Regions from separate parts of the Janthinobacterium sp. BCJ23 genome, predicted to be linked through region 1. Evidence: predicted binding sites of a transcription regulator. Region 1 holds the regulator's gene; each other region holds the start of a gene.
The links. The regulator LexA, encoded in region 1, represses DNA repair genes until DNA is damaged. The targets are predictions, from matches to a motif close to ACTGTATNNNNATACAGT.
Positions count from the first base shown of each region.

Region 2: dinB (DNA polymerase IV) is a predicted target of LexA. The motif match lies at 1,161-1,178, and genes of this name have one in related genera.
Region 3: AC54AG_RS18610 (putative DNA modification/repair radical SAM protein) is a predicted target of LexA. The motif match lies at 1,945-1,962, and genes of this name have one in related genera.
Region 4: imuA (translesion DNA synthesis-associated protein ImuA) is a predicted target of LexA. The motif match lies at 2,099-2,116, and genes of this name have one in related genera.

Region 1 is NZ_JCAQAW010000001.1:106,988-111,723, reverse strand. It holds gene purF (amidophosphoribosyltransferase) at 1-1,005, shown strand, start outside; gene AC54AG_RS00470 (cystathionine gamma-synthase family protein) at 1,112-2,353, shown strand; gene lexA (transcriptional repressor LexA) at 2,422-3,057, opposite strand; gene rpsF (30S ribosomal protein S6) at 3,333-3,722, shown strand; gene priB (primosomal replication protein N) at 3,743-4,042, shown strand; gene rpsR (30S ribosomal protein S18) at 4,068-4,358, shown strand; gene rplI (50S ribosomal protein L9) at 4,386-4,736, shown strand, end outside.
Region 2 is NZ_JCAQAW010000011.1:132,271-137,006, reverse strand. It holds gene dinB (DNA polymerase IV) at 1-1,141, opposite strand, end outside; gene AC54AG_RS26020 (S9 family peptidase) at 1,284-3,452, shown strand; tRNA gene AC54AG_RS26015 (tRNA-Val) at 3,552-3,627, shown strand; tRNA gene AC54AG_RS26010 (tRNA-Asp) at 3,682-3,758, shown strand; tRNA gene AC54AG_RS26005 (tRNA-Val) at 3,976-4,051, shown strand; tRNA gene AC54AG_RS26000 (tRNA-Asp) at 4,109-4,185, shown strand; gene AC54AG_RS25995 (CzcE family metal-binding protein) at 4,549-4,736, shown strand, end outside.
Region 3 is NZ_JCAQAW010000005.1:366,822-371,557, forward strand. It holds gene AC54AG_RS18605 (UdgX family uracil-DNA binding protein) at 1-700, opposite strand, end outside; gene AC54AG_RS18610 (putative DNA modification/repair radical SAM protein) at 697-1,929, opposite strand; gene modA (molybdate ABC transporter substrate-binding protein) at 2,067-2,825, shown strand; gene modB (molybdate ABC transporter permease subunit) at 2,841-3,518, shown strand; gene AC54AG_RS18625 (sulfate/molybdate ABC transporter ATP-binding protein) at 3,530-4,231, shown strand; gene AC54AG_RS18630 (TOBE domain-containing protein) at 4,272-4,736, shown strand, end outside.
Region 4 is NZ_JCAQAW010000001.1:240,888-245,623, forward strand. It holds gene AC54AG_RS01040 (Y-family DNA polymerase) at 1-1,438, opposite strand, end outside; gene imuA (translesion DNA synthesis-associated protein ImuA) at 1,368-2,078, opposite strand; gene AC54AG_RS01050 (putative Na+/H+ antiporter) at 2,285-3,550, shown strand; gene AC54AG_RS01055 (GNAT family N-acetyltransferase) at 3,603-4,736, opposite strand, start outside.

The sequences.
Region 1 (4,736 bases):
ATCGCCGGCGTGGGCTTGCTGGCCTTCCGCGACCCGCACGGCATCCGTCCGCTGTGCCTGGGCATCAATGAAACGGAGCAGGGTCCCGAATACCTGATCGCTTCCGAATCCGTAGCCCTGGAAGGCATGGGCTTCCGCTTCGTGCGCGACATCGGTCCCGGCGAAGCCGTCTTCATCGATGCCGACAAGAAATTGCACAGCGCCCAGTGCGCCGACAATGCCAGCCTGAACCCGTGCGTGTTCGAATTCGTCTACCTGGCCCGTCCCGACTCCGTCATCGACGGCGCTTCCGTGTACGCCACGCGCCTGAAAATGGGCGAATACCTGGCCGAGAAGATCCGCGCCGAATTGCCAGGCGTGCATATCGACGTGGTCATGCCGATTCCCGATTCCTCGCGTCCGGCCGCCATCCAGCTGGCCATGGCGTTGAACATCGAGTACCGCGAAGGCTTCATCAAGAACCGCTACATCGGCCGTACCTTCATCATGCCGGGCCAGGCGGCACGCAAGAAATCCGTGCGCCAGAAGCTCAACGCGATCCCGTCCGAATTCAAGGATAAAGTGGTGCTGCTGGTCGACGATTCCATCGTGCGCGGCACCACCAGCCGTGAAATCGTGCAGATGGCGCGTGAAGCGGGCGCGACGAAGGTCATCTTCGCCTCGGCCGCGCCACCGGTGATCTACCCGAACGTGTACGGCATCGACATGCCGACGCGCGACGAGCTGATCGCCTACGGCCGCACGACGGAAGAAGTGTGCCGCGAAATCACGGCCGACTACCTCGTGTACCAGGATATCGGCGCGCTGAAGCAGGCGATCGCCGACGTCAACCCGGCCCTGACGAACTTCGAGGCATCGTGCTTCGATGGCGTGTACGTGACGGGCGACGTGTCGCAGGAATACCTGGACCGCCTGGAATATGCGCGCCACCATCCGAAGGCGGCAGCGCCCGAAGATACGCCCCGTTCCCAGCTGAACCTGAACCTGGCGACAACGGAAGCATAAGTACCTGCCCGGCCGATGCCGGGCTTTTTTTGGGGTCGGACCTTCAGGTCTGACCCCAGCACTTGCCTTGGGTTAAGCGGCAAGACGAGTATTTGGAACTTCCACCATGACCAACAAAAAAACCTACGGCTTCACCACCACCATCCTGCACAACGACCGCCGCAAGGGCATCGAGCACGGCTCGCTGCACAAGCCCGTGCACACTTCCGTTGCCTTCGGTTACGCCGATGCGCGCCAGCTCGCGTCCGTGTTCCAGGGCAAGGAGCCGGGCTTCCGTTATGGCCGCCAAGGCAACCCGACCGTCTCCGCGCTGGAAGACAAGGTCAACAAGATGGAAGACGGCGTGGCGACTTTGTGCTTCGCCACCGGCATGGGCGCCATCGGCGCCGTGGTGCAATCGTTGCTGCGCGCGGGCGACCATGTCGTGTCGTCGGCCTTTTTGTTTGGCAACACCAACAGCTTGTGGCAAACGGTGACGGGGCAGGGCATCGGCGTGTCATTCGTCGACGCCACCGAGGTGGCCAATGTGGCTGCGGCCATCACGCCGGCCACGCGCATCGTGTTTGTGGAAACCATCGCCAATCCGCGCACGCAGATCGCTGACCTGAAGAAAATCGGCGACTTGTGCCACGAGAAGGGCATCTTGTACATCGTCGACAACACGATGACGACGCCATATCTGTTCCGCCCGAAAGCTGTGGGCGCGGGCCTGGTGGTCAATGCCTTGACGAAATCCATCGGCGGCCACGGCAATGCCCTGGGCGGCAGCTTGACGGACACGGGCGTGTTCGACTGGACGCAGTATCCGAACATTTTCGAGAATTACAAGAAGGCGGCGCCCGCGCAGTGGGGCATCGCGCAAATCCGTGCCAAGGCTTTGCGCGACTTCGGCGCCTCGCTGGGGCCGGAAGCTGCGCATCATATCGCCGTCGGCGCGGAAACCATGGCCTTGCGCATGGACCGCACCTGCTCGAACGCCCTGGCGCTGGCCAACATGCTGCAGGCCGACCCGAGAGTGGCTGCCGTGCATTATCCTGGCCTGGCGTCGCACCCGCAGCATGCGCTGGCCACCGACTTGTTCCGCAGCTATGGCTCGTTGTTCAGCTTTGAGCTGAAAGATGGCATCGACTGCTTCGATTTCCTCAATCGTCTCAATCTTGCCATTCCCGCCAGCAACCTCGGCGACACGCGCACCCTGGTCATTCCCGTCGCCCACACGATTTTCTACGAGATGGGTGCCGAGCGCCGCGCCAGCATGGGCATCGCCGAGTCCCTGATCCGCGTGTCCGTCGGTATCGAGGATGAAGCAGACTTATTGGAAGATTTCAGCAACGCACTGGACGCATAAGCAGCCGCGCACCATGTAAAAAGGGCCGCGACAGTGATGCTGTCGCGGCCCTTTTTACGTGCGGGAGTTTAATGCCAGCTGCGCATCAAGCCTACCGCCAAACCTTCCAGGGCGAATTCATCTTCCGGCGACACGGTAATGACCTTGAAGTCCGGATTTTCCGGCAGCAGTTCGATGACGGAGCCCGTCTTCTTGTAGCGCTTGACGGTGACTTCGTCGCCGATGCGGGCGACGACGATCTGGCCATTCTTGGCGCTGTCGACTTTTTTCACGGCCAGCAAGTCGCCATCCATGATGCCGGCGTCGCGCATGGACCAGCCGCGCACCTTCAGCAGGAAATCGGGCTTGGCCGAGAACAGGGCCGGGTCCACGTTGTAGCTCGCTTCCAGGTTTTCCTGGGCCAGGATGGGCGAACCGGCCGCCACCCGGCCGATCAGGGGCAGCGACATCAGCAGGGCTGCCGGCACTTTCGACGGCGGCGCTTCGGCGGCCGCACCGATCAGGCGGATGCCGCGCGAGGTGCCGGGCGAAATCTCGATCGCGCCCTTGCGGGCCAGGGCCTGCAAATGCTCTTCGGCCGCATTGGCCGATTTGAAACCCAGTTCATTGGCGATTTCGGCACGGGTGGGAGGAAAGCCCGTGTTTTCAATCGCGTCCTTGATCAGGTTCAGGATTTGTTCTTGTCGTGCTGTCAGCTTGATCATGAGCGGTGGGTGCATACTAAAATGCTGTCTATATGAACAGTCTGTATTTTTGTACAGTATCGCCCACTATGCAAGGGGATTTCCGTGTTTTGGGCGAATTTCGCAAGAAATACTTGTCCACGGCCGGAAAGCACGGTGGCGCACGGGTTTTTCGGGCGCTTGTGGAAGGAATGATTGAAACGTTTGCAAAAGGCGGTTATAATCTTCGGCTGACCTTCCCACACCCGTCTTGACGCCGGGGTGGGCGATTATCAATCCGACCTGAAGGAGTTTGCATGCGTCATTATGAAATAGTCTTTATCGTCCATCCGGACCAAAGCGAGCAAGTGCCCGCGATGATCGAACGCTACAAAGCCAGCGTAACCACCCGCGGCGGTTCGGTTCACCGCGTGGAAGATTGGGGCCGCCGTCAAATGGCTTACTCGATCCAAAAGCTGCCTAAAGCACACTACATCTGCCTGAACATCGAATGCGACAACGAGACCCTGGTCGAGTTGGAAACAGCATTCAAATTCAATGATGCCGTGTTGCGTCACCTGACCGTTAAAATGAAGAAAGCTGAAACAGCTCCTTCGCCGATGATGAAATCGGTACAACGCGAAGACGCGGCCAAAAGCCACCGCACCGAAGCACCAGCAGCCGCTCCAGCCGCAGCAGCAGCTTAATTCTTGACCAGGATCGTGCGCTGAACCAGCTACAAGTAACCGCCATCATTGCCGAGCGCGAAATATTGCGCTATACCCCGGCAGGGCTGCCGATTGTGAATGCAGTATTGCAACACAGTTCGCAGCAGATGGAAGCAGGGATTGCCCGTTTGACCGAGTTTGATGTTGCCGCGCTAGCCGCTGGCGAAATCTCAGGCAGGTTCAGTCAGGCAAGCTTGGGCGGGGTATATCAGTTCACGGGTTTCCTGGCCAGGAAGAGCCGCAACAGCAAGAGTTTGGTGTTTCACATCATTGATTTTAGTGCAGTCAATTCTGACTAGCGCATTTTAGATACAGGAGCCTGACATGGCATTCGGTAAAAAGTTCGACAAAAATAAGCTCAAGCTTAAAGAAAAACGCAAACAGCAAAACCCGTTGTTCAAACGCAAGAAGTTCTGCCGCTTCACCGCAGCTCACGTTGAGCAAGTCGACTACAAAGACGTCGACACGCTGAAAGACTTCGTCCAAGAAAACGGCAAGATCATGCCAGCACGCCTGACCGGTACCAAAGCGCACTACCAGCGCCAAGTTGACACCGCAATCAAGCGCGCTCGCTTCCTCGCGCTGCTGCCATACACCGATCTGCACCACGCTTAATCGGTCAGATATTCCTGGAGAAGAACTATGCAAATCATTCTGTTAGAAAAAGTTGTTAACGTCGGTAACCTCGGCGAAGTCGTCAAAGTCAAAGACGGTTACGCACGTAACTTCCTGATCCCGCAACGCCTGGCACGTCGTGCTACGGCAACCGCTGTGGCTGAATTCGAAGTCAAGCGCGCCGAACTGGAAAAAGCTGCTGCCGCCAAACTGGCCGCATCGCAAGCCCAGGGCGAAAAACTGAGCGGCCTGACCGTTCAAGTTGCTCAAAAAGCTGGTGTTGATGGCCGTCTGTTCGGTTCCGTCACCAACTTCGACATCGCTGAAGCGCTGACCAAGCAAGGTTTTGCTGTTGAAAAAGCACAAATCCGCATGCCT
Region 2 (4,736 bases), on a different contig from region 1:
TCACGAGGGCCGGGTCGGACAAGGTCGAGATGCGCACGCCCAGCAGGCGGATTTTCTTGTCAAATGGCACGCGCCGCAAGCAATCGCGGCTGGCGCGCAGGATGGCGGCGGCATCCGCCGTGGCGCTGGGCAGGGTGATGTCGCGCGTGACGGTGCTGAAATCCTCGAAGCGCAGCTTGATGCCCACCGTGCGCCCCGCCAGCGATTGCTTGTCGAGGTCGCCCGCCACGCGCGTGCACAGGCTTTCCAGCTTTTCCGACAGGGTGGCGCGGTCGCGCACCACCTGCAAGTCGCGCTCGAACGTCGTTTCACGGCTGACGGACTTGGTTTCCCGGCTCGTCTGCACAGGCCTATCATCGATGCCCAGCGCCGCCTGGCGCAGCCAGCCCGTGTACAGGTCGCCGAACTGCGTGCGCAGCATGGCCATGTCGGCCCGGGCCAGTTCGCCAATGGTGACAATACCCAAGGCTTCCAGCTTGGCCGTTGCTTTCGGGCCGATGCCATTGATCTTTTTCGCCGGCAAGGGCCACACGCGCGTTTCAATATCCTCCGGGTTCAGGATGGTCAGGCCGTCCGGTTTTTCCAGGTCGGAACAGATTTTCGCCAGCAATTTGTTGGGTGCCAGGCCGATCGAGCACGACAGGCCCGTCGCTTCGAACACGGCCGCCTTCAGGCGCGCCGCCATGGCCGGCGCCTGCTCGCCGTATTCGGTGAGATCAACATAGATTTCATCGATGCCCACGTTCTGGATGATGGGGCACAACTGGGCCACGGCCTGCTTGAAGCGGGCTGAATAGTCGCGGTAGGCCTCGAAATCGGCCGGCAGCAGGATGCTGTCGGGCGCCAGCTTGGCCGCCTTCATGATGCCCATGGCGGAAAACACGCCGAACACGCGCGCCGCATACGTCGACGTGGTGACGACGCCGCGCCCCACGTAGTCGCGCATGCGCGCAAATTGCCGCGTGCCGTCTTCCTGCAGCACGGGCTGCTGCAGACGCCCACCGCCGATGACGACGGCTTCGCCGCGCAATTCCGGATATTTCAACAGTTCCACGGAGGCAAAGAAGGCGTCCATGTCCAGATGCGCTATCCAGCGGCGGGCTGCGGGTGGCTCGGGAAAGGGGGAGGCAGATGTGGTCAAGGACACCTCGCGGCGGGATACTGTAGTTATATACAGTATCGCTGGAAATGCCCATGGATGCAAGTTGAAACGCACGCGCAAGGCGGTTGCTTTTCTCAATAGCAAGATTACAATCCTGACACAACTATTCAAAGGAGTCGCCTTGTCTATCGCCCATCACGCTGCGCGCCGCCGGTCCGCCTGGTTATCCATCCTGCCGGCCCTGCTGCTGTCCTCGCTGGCGCCATCCGCGCTGGCCGCCGACGCCGCCACTGTCGCTACCGCCACCGCACCTGTCGCCACCAAGACGGCCTGGCAGGAAACGCGCCACGGCACCGTCGTCACGGACGACTACCGCTGGCTGCAAAAGAAGACCGATCCTGCCGTGATCGATTACCTGAATGCGGAAAACGCCTACACGGCCGCCGTCACGGCCCCGATCCAGCCGCTGGCCGACAAGGTGACTGCGGAAGTCAAGGGACGCATGCAGGAAGTGGACCTGTCCGCGCCTGCGCGCCAAGGCAATTTCTACTATTACACGCGCACGGAAGCGGGCAAGCAATACCCGATTCACTGCCGCCGTCCTGTCGGCAAGAACGGCGCCTACGATGCGCAGGCGCTTGAAGAAATCCTGCTCGACCAGAACCAATTGGCCGAAGGCCACAAATTCTTTGCCGTACGTGCGTTTGCCATCAGCCCGAATGAACAGTTGCTGGCCTACACCACCGACACGACGGGTTTCCGCCAGTACGAACTGCATGTCAAGGATTTGAAGACGGGCAAGCTGCTGGGCGACACCATGCCGCGCGTGACCTCGCTGGCGTGGGCGGCGGACAACGCCACCCTGATGCTGACGCAGGAAGACGCCACCACCAAGCGCGCGGACCGCTTGTTCCGCCTGCCCCTGGGCGGCACCTTGCAGCAGGTCTACCACGAGCCAGTGGAACAGTTCGCCATCGGCGTGAGCCGCACCCGCGACCATCGCTACTTCGTGCTCACTGCGCGCAGCACGGATACGAGCGAAGTGCTGCTGCTGCCAACGAGCAAGCCCGAAGGCAGTTTCCAGAGCGTGCTGAAACGTGAAAAAGGCCACCGCTACGGCATCGAGCACCGCGACGGCCAGCTGTTTATTCTGACCAACAAAGAGGCGAAGAATTTCCGCGTCGTCAGCGCGCCAGTGACCGCCCCGCAGCCGAAGAACTGGAAGAGCGTCGTGCCGCACAACAAGGATGCCGTGATCCAGTCCATCGACGTCTTCCAGGGCTATCTGGTGGTGATGGAAAAAGCCCGCGCCCTGAACCGCGCCCGCATCCATGATTTCGCGCGGAAGAACTGGAAAACGGTGCAGTTCGACGACCCCGTCTACCTGGCCACGGCGGCCGGTACGCCGGAGTTTTCCGCCACGCAATTCCGCATGTCCTACCAGTCGCCCGTCACGCCGCCCACCGTCATCGACATGAGCATGCAAGACGGCAAGCGCACGGTGCTCAAGCAGCAGGAAATCGTCGGCGGCTTTGATGGCAGCCGCTACACGACGCAGCGCCTGTGGGTGACAGCGCGCGATGGCGTGCAAGTGCCGCTGTGGGTCGTCTACAAGAAGGGCGTCAAGCTCGACGGTTCCGCGCCGCTGCTGCTGTATTCGTATGGTTCGTATGGCATCTCGACGGAAGCCACTTTTTCCATCAGCCGCATCAGCCTGCTGGACCGTGGCGTCATCTATGCGCAAGCGCATATCCGCGGCGGCACGGACATGGGCGAAGCGTGGCATGAAGACGGCATGCTGATGAAGAAGAAGAACACCTTCAATGACTTCATCGACAGCGCCGACTACCTGGTGCGTGAAAAATGGACGAGCCCGAACCGCCTGATCATCCAGGGCGGCAGCGCCGGCGGCTTGCTGATGGGCGCCGTCGTCAACATGCGTCCCGAGCTGTTCCACGCCGTGCACGCGGCCGTGCCCTTCGTCGACGTGATGAACACCATGATGGACGCCAGCCTGCCGCTGACGACGGGCGAGTACCTGGAATGGGGCGACCCGAACCAGAAGGCGGCCTACGACTACATGCTCAGCTACTCGCCCTACGACAACATTGCGCGCAAGAATTACCCGGCCATGCTGGTGACGACGGGCCTGAACGACAGCCAGGTCATGTACTGGGAACCGGCAAAGTATGTGGCCAAGCTGCGCGCGTACAAGACGGACGGCAATCCCCTGCTGCTGAAAACGAATATGGGCGCCGGCCATGGCGGCGCTTCGGGCCGCTATAACGCCATTGCCGAGAATGCATTCAATATGGCGTGGATGCTGTCGCAGTGGGGTATTACGGAGTAAAGTGAAAAAAGCGCTTGCAGAAGGATTTTGTCCGTCCTATAATAGCGCCTCTTCCAGACGTGGTGACAAACGTCGGGATGGTTTTCTGAGACAAGCAACGGGTGCTTAGCTCAGTTGGTAGAGCGGCGCCCTTACAAGGCGTAGGTCGGGAGTTCGAGCCTCTCAGCACCCACCAAATCAGAAAACTGTCCAGTGCTTCATGGATCAGCAATACAGATCATACGAGCTTGGAGTGGTAGTTCAGTTGGTTAGAATACCGGCCTGTCACGTCGGGGGTCGCGGGTTCGAGTCCCGTCCGCTCCGCCAATAAAAGAAAAGCCCTTTGGTTCTCTGAACCGAAGGGCTTTTCCCATTTCAGAAGCAGAAAACACGTCGGTTCCCCCTTCCCTGACTATTTTTGCGCTTTTCAGCAAAAAAACTGCTGTTCACCCTCAAGAATAGTTGCACAAGCACGAAAGCGCCCCCTATAATAGTGCCTCTTCCAGACGTGGTGACAAACGTCGGGATAGTTTTCTGGGTATGCGGGTGCTTAGCTCAGTTGGTAGAGCGGCGCCCTTACAAGGCGTAGGTCGGGAGTTCGAGCCTCTCAGCACCCACCACCAATACAGAAAATTATCCAGTGCTTCATGGATCAGCAACACAGATCATACGAGCTTGGAGTGGTAGTTCAGTTGGTTAGAATACCGGCCTGTCACGTCGGGGGTCGCGGGTTCGAGTCCCGTCCGCTCCGCCAATAAAAGAAAAGCCCTTTGGTTCTCTGAACCGAAGGGCTTTTCCCATTGTGGGACCGCAAATGCTCTAGAATCAGCGCTACCCCGGCTCCGCCCCTGCCCCGCAGCTTTTCCCCCCTACCTAATCCTGCGCTTGCGTCTGGCCCATCATGCTTTGCTGCAATTTGCCGCCAGCGCATCGTGCTGACCAACCATTTGGCGCCGGACGTGCCCCTAGCGGCGACCATGCAATTGTGAAATAGGACTTTGCAGATCCGACAAGAAACGCTTAGGATGCCGTGTTGCAAAAACCGGCGATCCCGGTGCAGCCACAACGACAATATGGCGCGGCTACTCACTGCGCCAGGCTTATTCTTGGAGAAATTATGTTGAACACCCACCGCAGTGCCCTGGCGATTTTGTGCGCCGTCCTTGCCACCTCGGCCATCGCGGCCGGCCCCACGGGCACGGCCGCCGACTATGGCAGCAGCGCCCCGCACGCGGCCGCCCAGCGCAGCATCGAGCTGCAACCCGATACCCGCCACATCAACGTCACGCGCGGCGAAACCGTCAC
Region 3 (4,736 bases), on a different contig from region 1:
GCAGGTTTTTCCAGAAGCGCGAGGGGATATGGCTGTGCAGCAAATCCGCATTCACGCGCGCGGGGTTGAAGATGCTGCGGTAGTAGGTCAGCCATAGCGCTTCGCCCGCATCGTCGATGTCGGCCGCGCCGCGCAGCAGGGCCGGTCCCGCGTGCAAGGTCGTGCCATCCCACAGCATGCTGGCGGCGGGCGTGGCGATCATCCAGCTGGTAGCTCCCATGCGGCGGGCGAAGTGGCGCGCCACCTGCGGCAGCACGTCGTGCACGGGTTCGAACCAGGCAACAAAACGCGGTGCCCCTTCCGCTTCGCTGCGTTCGCGAAAGCGCACATACGCATGCATGTCGTGCTCTTCGCGGTGCACGGCCTTGACCATGGCGTGCAGGCGCGCGCCGTCCGCGTCGGCCGGCGACATCACGTCGTGCTGGCCCTGCTGCCAGCGCCAGAGCACCTGGTACAGGAAGGCCCAGCGGTCATGCACGTTGAAACAGGCGGCGCTTTCCAGCAATTCCACCAGTGGACGGGGCAGGCGCAGCAGTGGCGCGCTGGCATCCGTGGCATCCGGCGTGGCGGAAAACAGGTCGCCCTCACCGTGTTGACACTGCCAGGCAACGTCGGCAGGTGGCACGCCACGCGCGATCAGTTCCCTTGCTGCCGCGCGCCACTCGTCGAACGATTGCGCCAGCCGCACCGCCGTACTCATGCGGCCTGCAGCTCCGGCCACAGATTCATCTGCTGCGGCGCTTCCGCCATGGCGCGCCGCAGGTGTTCGGAGGCGGTGGTGTCGCGCGCGGGAAAGTAGTCGGCCGTGATGATGAACGGCGCGATTTTCTTCATGCTGCAGCGCAGGCGCGACAGGTCGGCGTAGCGCACCTGCCGCAGCCGCCGCAGGTCGACGATGCGCTGGGCATTGCGCAAGCCGATACCGGGCACGCGGGCGATCATGTGCTGCGCCGCGCGGTTCAAGTCCAGCGGAAAATGTTCGCGGTGGGCCAGCGCCCACGCCAGTTTTGGGTCGATATCGAGCGCCAGGTTGCCGCCCGTGGCGGGCAGCAGTTCGCTGGCCTGGAAACCATAGCTGCGCAGCAGGAAATCGGCCTGGTACAACCTGTGTTCGCGCAGCATCGGCGGCGGCGCCAGCGGCACGCTTTTCGGACTGTCGGGGATCGGGCTGAAGGCCGAGTAGTACACGCGCTTGAGTTTATAACTGCCGTACAGGGTCTCGGCCGTGGAGAGGATCTGCTGGTCGTCGCTGGCGTCGGCGCCGACGATCATCTGCGTGCTTTGCCCGGCCGGCGCGAAACGCGGTGCGCGCGGTTCTTCCGCTTTCTCGTCGAGCTTGCGGCGTATCGACCCCATCGCCAGCTTGATCGTATGCACGCTTTTTTCCGGCGCCAGCTTTTGCACGCTGTCCTGTGTCGGCAGTTCGATATTGACGCTGAGCCGGTCGGCATAGCGGCCCGCCTGCGCGATCAGCGCGGGGTCGGCGTCAGGGATGGTTTTCAAATGGATGTAGCCGCGGAACTGATGCACCTCGCGCAATTCGCGCGCCACCTGCACCAGTTGTTCCATCGTGTAGTCGGCCGACTGGATGATGCCGGAACTGAGGAACAGGCCGTCGATGTAGTTGCGCAGGTAAAAGTCGCTCGTCAGTTTCACCACTTCGGCCACGGTAAAGCGCGCGCGCGGCACGTTCGACGTGCGGCGGTTGACGCAGTACTGGCAGTCGTACAGGCAGTAATTCGTCAGCAATACTTTCAGCAGCGAGACGCAGCGTCCGTCCGGCGTGTAGCTGTGGCAAATGCCCATGCCCGAGGTGGCGCCAAAGCCGTCCTTGCCGATGGAATCGCGCCTGGGCGCGCCGCTGCTGGCGCAGGACGCGTCGTACTTGGCCGCGTCGGCCAGGATTTCCAGCTTGTCCGTCAATTCCATGGCTCACCTCAATATACTGTGTTTATATACAGTATATCAGGGAATGCAGCTTGCGCTGGCTTGACCTGTGCGATGGCAGAGCGCTATATATCGGTGTATATTACGGACCAGGTTCTCTTCTCATCAAGGATACGATCATGCGCCTCACCTCCCTCGCCACACTGCTCGGCGCCGCCCTCTTCGCCACCGCCGCCTCGTCCGCCCTTGCCGGTGAAGTGGTCGTGTCGGCCGCGGCCAGCCTGACGAATGCGTTCAAGGAGGCGGCGCAGGGCTATGAGGCGCAGTATCCGGGCAGCAAGGTATCCCTGAACTTCGCCGCCTCGGGCGTGCTGCTGCAGCAGATCGTCAAGGGCGCGCCCGTGGACGTGTTTGCCTCGGCCGACCAGGAAACCATGGATGCGGCGCAAAAGCAGGGCTTCGTCTTGCCGGCCGAGCGCATGGACTTCGTCGGCAACAGCCTGGTGCTGATCGTGCCGCACGATAGCAAGCTGGGCATCAAGAGCCTGGCTGACCTGACGCACAAGGGCGTGACCCGCGTGGCCATCGCCAATCCGGCCAGCGTGCCCGTCGGCCGTTACTCGGAAGGCGCACTGAAGAAGGCGAAGCTGTGGGACGCCGTGCAACCGAAAGCCATCGGCACGCAGAACGTGCGCCAGTCGCTCGACTACGTGGCGCGCGGCGAAGTCGATGCGGGCTTTGTCTACGCCACTGACGCGGCCATCATGAAAGACAAGGTCAACGTGGTGCTCGACGTGCCGCTGGACGCGCCCGTGCTGTACCCGATCGCCACCATCAAGGGCAGCGGCAATGCGGCCGAAGCGAAGCGCTTCGTCAGCTATTTGCAGACGACGCCGGCGCAAGCCATCCTGGCCAAGTACGGCTTTAAAAAGCCATAAAGCAAACGAACGCGCATGGATATCGCCTGGACCGCGCTGGCCCTGTCGCTCAAAGTGGCGGCGTGGGCCACGGCGCTCAACTTGTTGCTCGGCATCGGTACGGGCTATCTGCTGGCGCGCACGCGTTTTCCCGGGCGCGAATTGCTCGACGCCCTGTTGACCCTGCCGATGGTGATGCCGCCCACCGTGCTCGGCTACTACCTGCTGGTGCTGCTGGGCCGGCGCGGCACCCTGGGTATCTGGCTGCAGGACAACTTCGGCATCAACCTCATCTTTACGTGGCAGGGTGCCGTGATCGCTTCCACCGTGGTCGCTTTCCCTCTCGTCTTCAAGCCCGCGCGCGCCGCCTTCGAGGCCGTCGACGGCCAGCTCGAGCAGGCGGCCCGCGTGCTGGGCATTTCGGAAATGGCGATTTTCTTTCGCGTCACGTTACCGCTGGCCTGGCGCGGCATCCTCGCCGGCGTGCTGCTGGGATTCGTGCGCGCGCTGGGCGAGTTTGGCGCCACCCTGATGGTGGCCGGCAGCATTCCCGGCAAGACACAGACCCTGTCGGTGGCCGTGTATGAAGCCGTGCAGGCGGGCCAGGACGACGTGGCCAATACGCTGGTCGTGATCATCTCGGTGGTCTGCATCGTGGTGCTGCTGTCGGCTGGCCGCCTGGCGCCCGGGCGCGTCGCGCACAAAGGACGCTGAGGATGACGCCCATGCAACTCGACCTCGACATCCGCGCCACCTTGCGCTCCGGCAAACGCCGCTTCGACCTGCAGGTGCAATGTACGTCCGGCAGCCAGCGCATCGCCATGTATGGCCCGTCTGGCGCCGGCAAGAGCATGACCCTGAAAGCCATTGCCGGACTCTTCACGCCGAACGAAGGCCATATCCGCCTGAACGGGCGCACCTTGTTCGACTCGGCCGCCGGCATCAATTTGCCGCCGCAGCAGCGCAATGTCGCCTACCTGTTCCAGGATTACGCGCTGTTCCCGCACCTGACGGTGCGCCAGAACGTGGGCTTTGGCCTGAGCCGCGGCTGGTTCAATCCGCGCGCGCGCGAAAAATTACAGAAGGTCGAGCATTGGCTCGACGCCTTCCACTTGCAGGAACTGGCGCACCAGTTCCCCGACGAGTTGTCCGGAGGCCAGCGCCAACGGGTGGCGCTGGCGAGGGCGCTCGTGGCCGAGCCGTCCGCGCTGCTGCTCGACGAGCCGTTTGCCGCCCTCGATCCGGCCCTGCGTGTCAAAATGCGGCTGGAACTGAGCCAGTGGCAACAGCGCCTGGACGTGCCCATAATCCTGATCACGCACGATCCGGAAGATGCGCGCATCCTGGGCGAGCACGTGCTGTACTTGCGCGACGGACAGATCGATAACAGGGAAGACCACATGGCATTGGGTGAACGCATTGGATAAATCAGCGGCAGCGGAAATCGGCCTAGAAGGCTCGGTATGGATGACGGTGGGTGGAGAAAACCTGGGCGGCGCCGGCAGGGTGGAATTGCTGGGCGCCATCGCCGAATGCGGCTCCATCACGCAGGCGGCCAAGTTGGTAAAGATGAGCTACAAGGCGGCCTGGGATGCCATCGACGCGATGAACAACCTGGCCGGCGAACCGCTGGTCGAGCGCCTGACGGGCGGCAAGGGCGGCGGCGGCACGCGGCTCACGCAACGGGGACGCCAGCTGGTCGACAATTTCCGCATCATCGAGCGCGAGCATGCGCGCTACCTGCGCCAGCTGGGCAGCCAGGCCGAAGGCATCGCCGACGATCTTTTACTCATACGGAGAATGGCCATGAAAACGACGGCGCGTAATCAATTCCTCGGCAAGGTGGCCGAACTGAAACAGGGCGCCGTCAACGACGAAGTCACCCTGGAATTGCCGGGCGGCCAGCACATCGTGGCCATCGTCACGCAGGGC
Region 4 (4,736 bases), 130 kb from region 1:
TGCCGGCGATGCGTTCGCGGTAGACCCAGTAATGGGCGTGGTCGAGGCCTTCGGCGATGAAGTAATCGCGCGCCTGCGACTGGCCCCACCAGCCCGCCTCTATGCGTTCGGCAACGGACACCATTTTCAAGGGCGAGCCATAAAACGGCCGGTGCTCGCGCATCAGCAGGGCGATAGGCTGGGCCAGCAGCCAGCCGGGACGGGGCATGCCGGGCAAGCCTGGCGGCAAGTCCGGCAGCGCGTTTTTTGCGCCGGCCTTGGCCGGCAGCGGCAGCCACTGGTTGGCCGCTTCGGGGCGGTAATCGGCGCGCGGCGCGGCCTGCAAGACATTGTCCGTGCCCAGGCGCGCCACCAGCAATTCCAGCAGGCGCTGGCGTTCCTGCGGCGTGCCGCCCGGCTCGGGAAACAGGCTGTCGCTGGGCGGCGCCATCGGCTGCACCTGCAGCGCTTCCAGGGTGAGGCCGATCACGGGCGCCTCCAGCACCAGCTGCGCCAGGCGCTCCTGGAGCAGGCGCACCAGGTGCTCGTCGCGCCACACGGCCTCGCCCAGCGCCAGGTCGATGACGGTGGGCGGACGCGCCACCCTGCCCCGCTCGTGCGCCAGCAGCAGCTGGATGCGCTCGACGGCAAATTGCCGCGCGCACAGCCAGCCCGTCATTTGCTGCAGCAGGCGGCGCGCGCCGAACAGCAGCGCGTCGGCATGCTCCACGCGGTCGAACAATTCCAGGCTGGCGCGGAACGTGGGCGGCGCTTCGAGCCACACGAACAATTCCGTGCTGTGGCCATGCGCATCGTCGAGCATATCGAGCAAGGCCCCGCCGCAACGGCGCTGCAAGCCGGGCCGCGGCAAGTGGCGCAGCTGCCCCAGGGTGCGGCAGCCGATGCCCTCGAACCAGTCGAGGTAGGGGCGCGCGGGCGGCAGCAAGGCGCACGGCAGGCCGTCGAGGCGGCGGGTGAGGCTCTCCATGCCCAGCACGCGGCGCCGGCGCGTAGTGGCGCGCGCCAGCAGCCAGGCGCCACGTGCCGTCGGGGCGCACGACAGCTGGGCCGTGTAGCCGAGCGCGCGCAAGCTGGCCGCGATGTGCCGGCACAGGGCACGCACGCCGCCGAACAGGCGCAGGCTGGCGCCCGCATCGACAAGCAGGGTCGCTTCCTCGCCTTGCGCCACCAGCGGCGAATATTGCAGCAGCGCCAGCGCCACCGCTTGCAGGGCTTGCGCTTCCAGTTCAGGCGAGCGCTCGTGCAGGCGCGCCTGCGGCGCCAGCATCAGCGCACCGGCGCGGCGCATGCCCGGCTTGATGCCGGCCGCCCGCGCCAGCGGCGACACGGCCATCACTTGCTCCTGCTCCAGCACTACGCCCAGGCTGTCAGCCGACCAGCGCGGGCAAAACACTTCGAGCGGGAGCCGGGGCAGGCACAGGCCGATCCAGAGTCGCATGGCGTCGCAATAATGAAGGAGGTTGCAGGGGCAGGAACAGGGGCGCGTCGCGCTGCGGTCCCCGGCGCTTGATGAAGCCGATCTCGATGCCGCCGGCAGCCGGGCGCACGGACAGGCGCAGCGGCGCCGGCGACGCATCCTGCGCGCCGTGCAGCGGGCGCAGCATGCAGAACAGGGTGTTGCCGCTTTGCGCGGCCAGGTGCAGGCGGCGCAGGCTGTCGGCGCGCACGTGCGGCTGCCAGAACAGCAAGGCGCCGCAGGTACCGCTGCGCAAGATGTTTTCCGCCGCCCACAAGGCATCCTTGCTGCCGGCGCTTTTGAGCCACAGCAGTTGCGACGGCGCCAGTCCCTGCGCGGCCAGGGCCAGTGCCTGCGGCGGATGGGGCGGCTGCAGCAGCACGATGGGCAAGCCCGGCAGTTGCGCCAGCGCGGGGGCCAGCAGCCGCAATTCGCCGCTGCCCGGCTGCTGCACCAGCAGATCGATCAGGCTGCCGCTGGGCCAGCCGCCGCCGGGCAGCTGCGCGGACAGGGCGGCAAAGCCCGTGTCCAGGCAGCGCGTGGCGCCCTGCCCCAGCTGCGATGCACGCCACAAGGACGGGTGCAAGGCTTCCGGCGAGGCCATCAATTGAGAATGTTGCATCATTGGATAGATAGATTAATACTGTATGCATATACAGTACTATCCAGCTCCACTTTTGGCAAGGTTTATCTGACTGCCGCTACCGCCGGGGCCGCTCCGCCATGTCCGAAAAACCCCGTTTTCGGCATCGATTGCTGTACCATAAGCACTCTCCTTACCGGTTGGCAACGTACCAGCCGGCTTCCTCCGTCCATAAGGAAACGCATTTGACCACCATCCAAATCATCAGCGCCATCGTCTTCAGCCTTGCGCTCATCCACACCTTTGCCGCCAAGTCGTTTGAAACCTTGTCGCGGCGCCATCCCCGCCATGCGGGCCTGCTGCACTTGCTGGGCGAAGTGGAAGTCGTGTTCGGCTTCTGGGCCTTTATCCTGATCCTCATCATGGCCTTTGTCTCGGGCAGCGATGCGGCCATCGAGTATGCCGAGTCGCGCCATTACACGGAGCCCCTGTTCGTCTTTGTCGTCATGGTCGTGGCCGCCTCGCGCCCTGTGCTCGACGCCGTGCAGCGCCTGTTGAAAAGCGTGGCGCGCGTGATGCCGCTGCGCACGGAACTGGGCCTCGTCTGGCTGGGCCTGGCGCTCGTGCCCCTGACGGGCTCATTGATCACGGAACCGGCCGCCATGACCCTGGCCGCGCTGATGCTGGCGCCGCAAATCTTCCGCCCGGGCATCCCTGAATGGCTGAAATACGGCGCGCTGGGCGTGCTCTTCGTCAACGTTTCCATCGGTGGTACCCTGACCTCGTACGCGGCGCCGCCCGTGCTGATGGTGGCCACCACGTGGAACTGGGATAGCGCCTACATGGCCAGCCATTTCGGCTGGAAGGCCGCCATCGCCGTGCTCGTCAACGCCACGGGCGTGAGCATTCTGCTGCGCAAATACCTGCACAGCAACACTTCCGACATCAAGCCGAAGGCCGGCGAGGTGGAAGCGCCAAAAGTGCCGCTGGCCGTCAGCCTCGTGCACATGATCGTGCTGGCCGGCGTGGTGACCCTGGCGCACCATCCCGTGCTGTTCATCGGCCTGTTCCTGTTCTTCCTCGGCTTCGTGCAGGCGTACGAGCGCTATCAAAGCCCGCTGATCCTCAAGGAAGGCTTGCTGGTCGGCTTCTTCCTCGGCGGCCTGGTGGTACTGGGCGGCATGCAGCAATGGTGGCTGCAACCCATCGTCTCGAGCCTGAAGCCGCTGGCCCTGTTCTTCGGCGCCCTGGGCTTGACGGCCATTACCGACAATGCGGCCCTCACTTACCTCGGTTCGCTGATCGTCGGCATGACGGACGAAGCGAAATACATGCTGATGGCCGGCGCCGTGGCCGGTGGCGGCCTGACCGTCATCGCCAATGCGCCGAACCCGGCCGGCGTGGCCCTGCTGCGCCGCGGCTTCAAGGATGAATCGATCGGTGCCGTCGGCCTGCTGGCCGGCGCCCTGCTGCCGACGACTGTGGCGGCCTTGGCCTTCCTCGCTTTGTAACGCTACTCACGGGGCGGCTGCCGGCCGCCCCCGCTTCCCTCAGTTTCCCGCCTCAGTTACCCTCATACACGAGGAAATGCAGCCGGTCATAGAACAGGCTGTAGGCATAGTCGAACGTGCCCACGCTGCGAAAGCCCTTGTGCAGATACACTTGCAGCGCTTCGCTCTTTTCCCACACCGTCAGAGTGATGCGCGCGCAGCCCTTGCGGCTGGCCAGGTCGCGGATTTCATGGAACATTTGCCTGAATAAACCCTGGCCCCGGTATTTCTCGTCGATGGCCAGGCTGCTGACGAAACAGTCGTCGGCATGCGCATGCGCGAGCACGAAGGCGTCATACGCATCGTCGAGCGCCTTCATGTCGTCACGGTAATAGGAAACGGCGCCGCAGGCCTGGAACTCGTCCATCGTCGCGGCCGTGAAAAAGCCGATGAAACGCCCGTCCTCGTCATGCAGGCCGTGGATGTGCGCCAGATACGGGTCGATGTTTTGCCGCCGCTGCAATTCGACGAATTGCAGATTCAATTTATTACCGAACGAGCAGTATTCGAGGTAGCTGGTGGCAAACAGCAGCTTCGCCATGCGGTTCTTCGTCTCGTCGTCCAGCAGTTCGCCCGGCACCAGCGTGAGCGGCGCATGCGACAGCAGGTCCGCCTGCGCCTCGTCACCTGGCGGGGCCACATCGCTGACGGCCGGCATGCGGCTGCCGTGGCGGCCAACGGTCGGGCGCCAGAAAGCACCGGCGGCAATATGCTGCGAACGGTGGGCCAGCAGGTAGCGGCAAAAGACAGTATTCACGCGGTCGAGCTGCGGGTCGTCCGACAGCACCGAGTAATAGTGAAAATGGTCGATGTCGGCCCGCAACTGGGCCGCATAGGCCATACGCGGCACTTCCTCGATATCGAACACATCGACGATGTCGGGCAGGATCAAAGGATCGTCAAGCTGCCAGCCGATCTCGTCGAGCCGCGCCACGCAACGCGCATACGCGCGCCGTTCCTCGTCGCTCAAGGGAATGTGCATGTCGGTAATGATATCGTCCAGCAAGCGCATACCGCGGATGCCGCCCGCCACCGCCTCCCGCGCACCGTCATACAGCACGCAATAGCGCTGGTAGAACTCGGCATGGCTGAGCACGGTCACGCCCAGGTTCTTCTTCCATTCCGCATAGAACTGGCCAAACAGCTG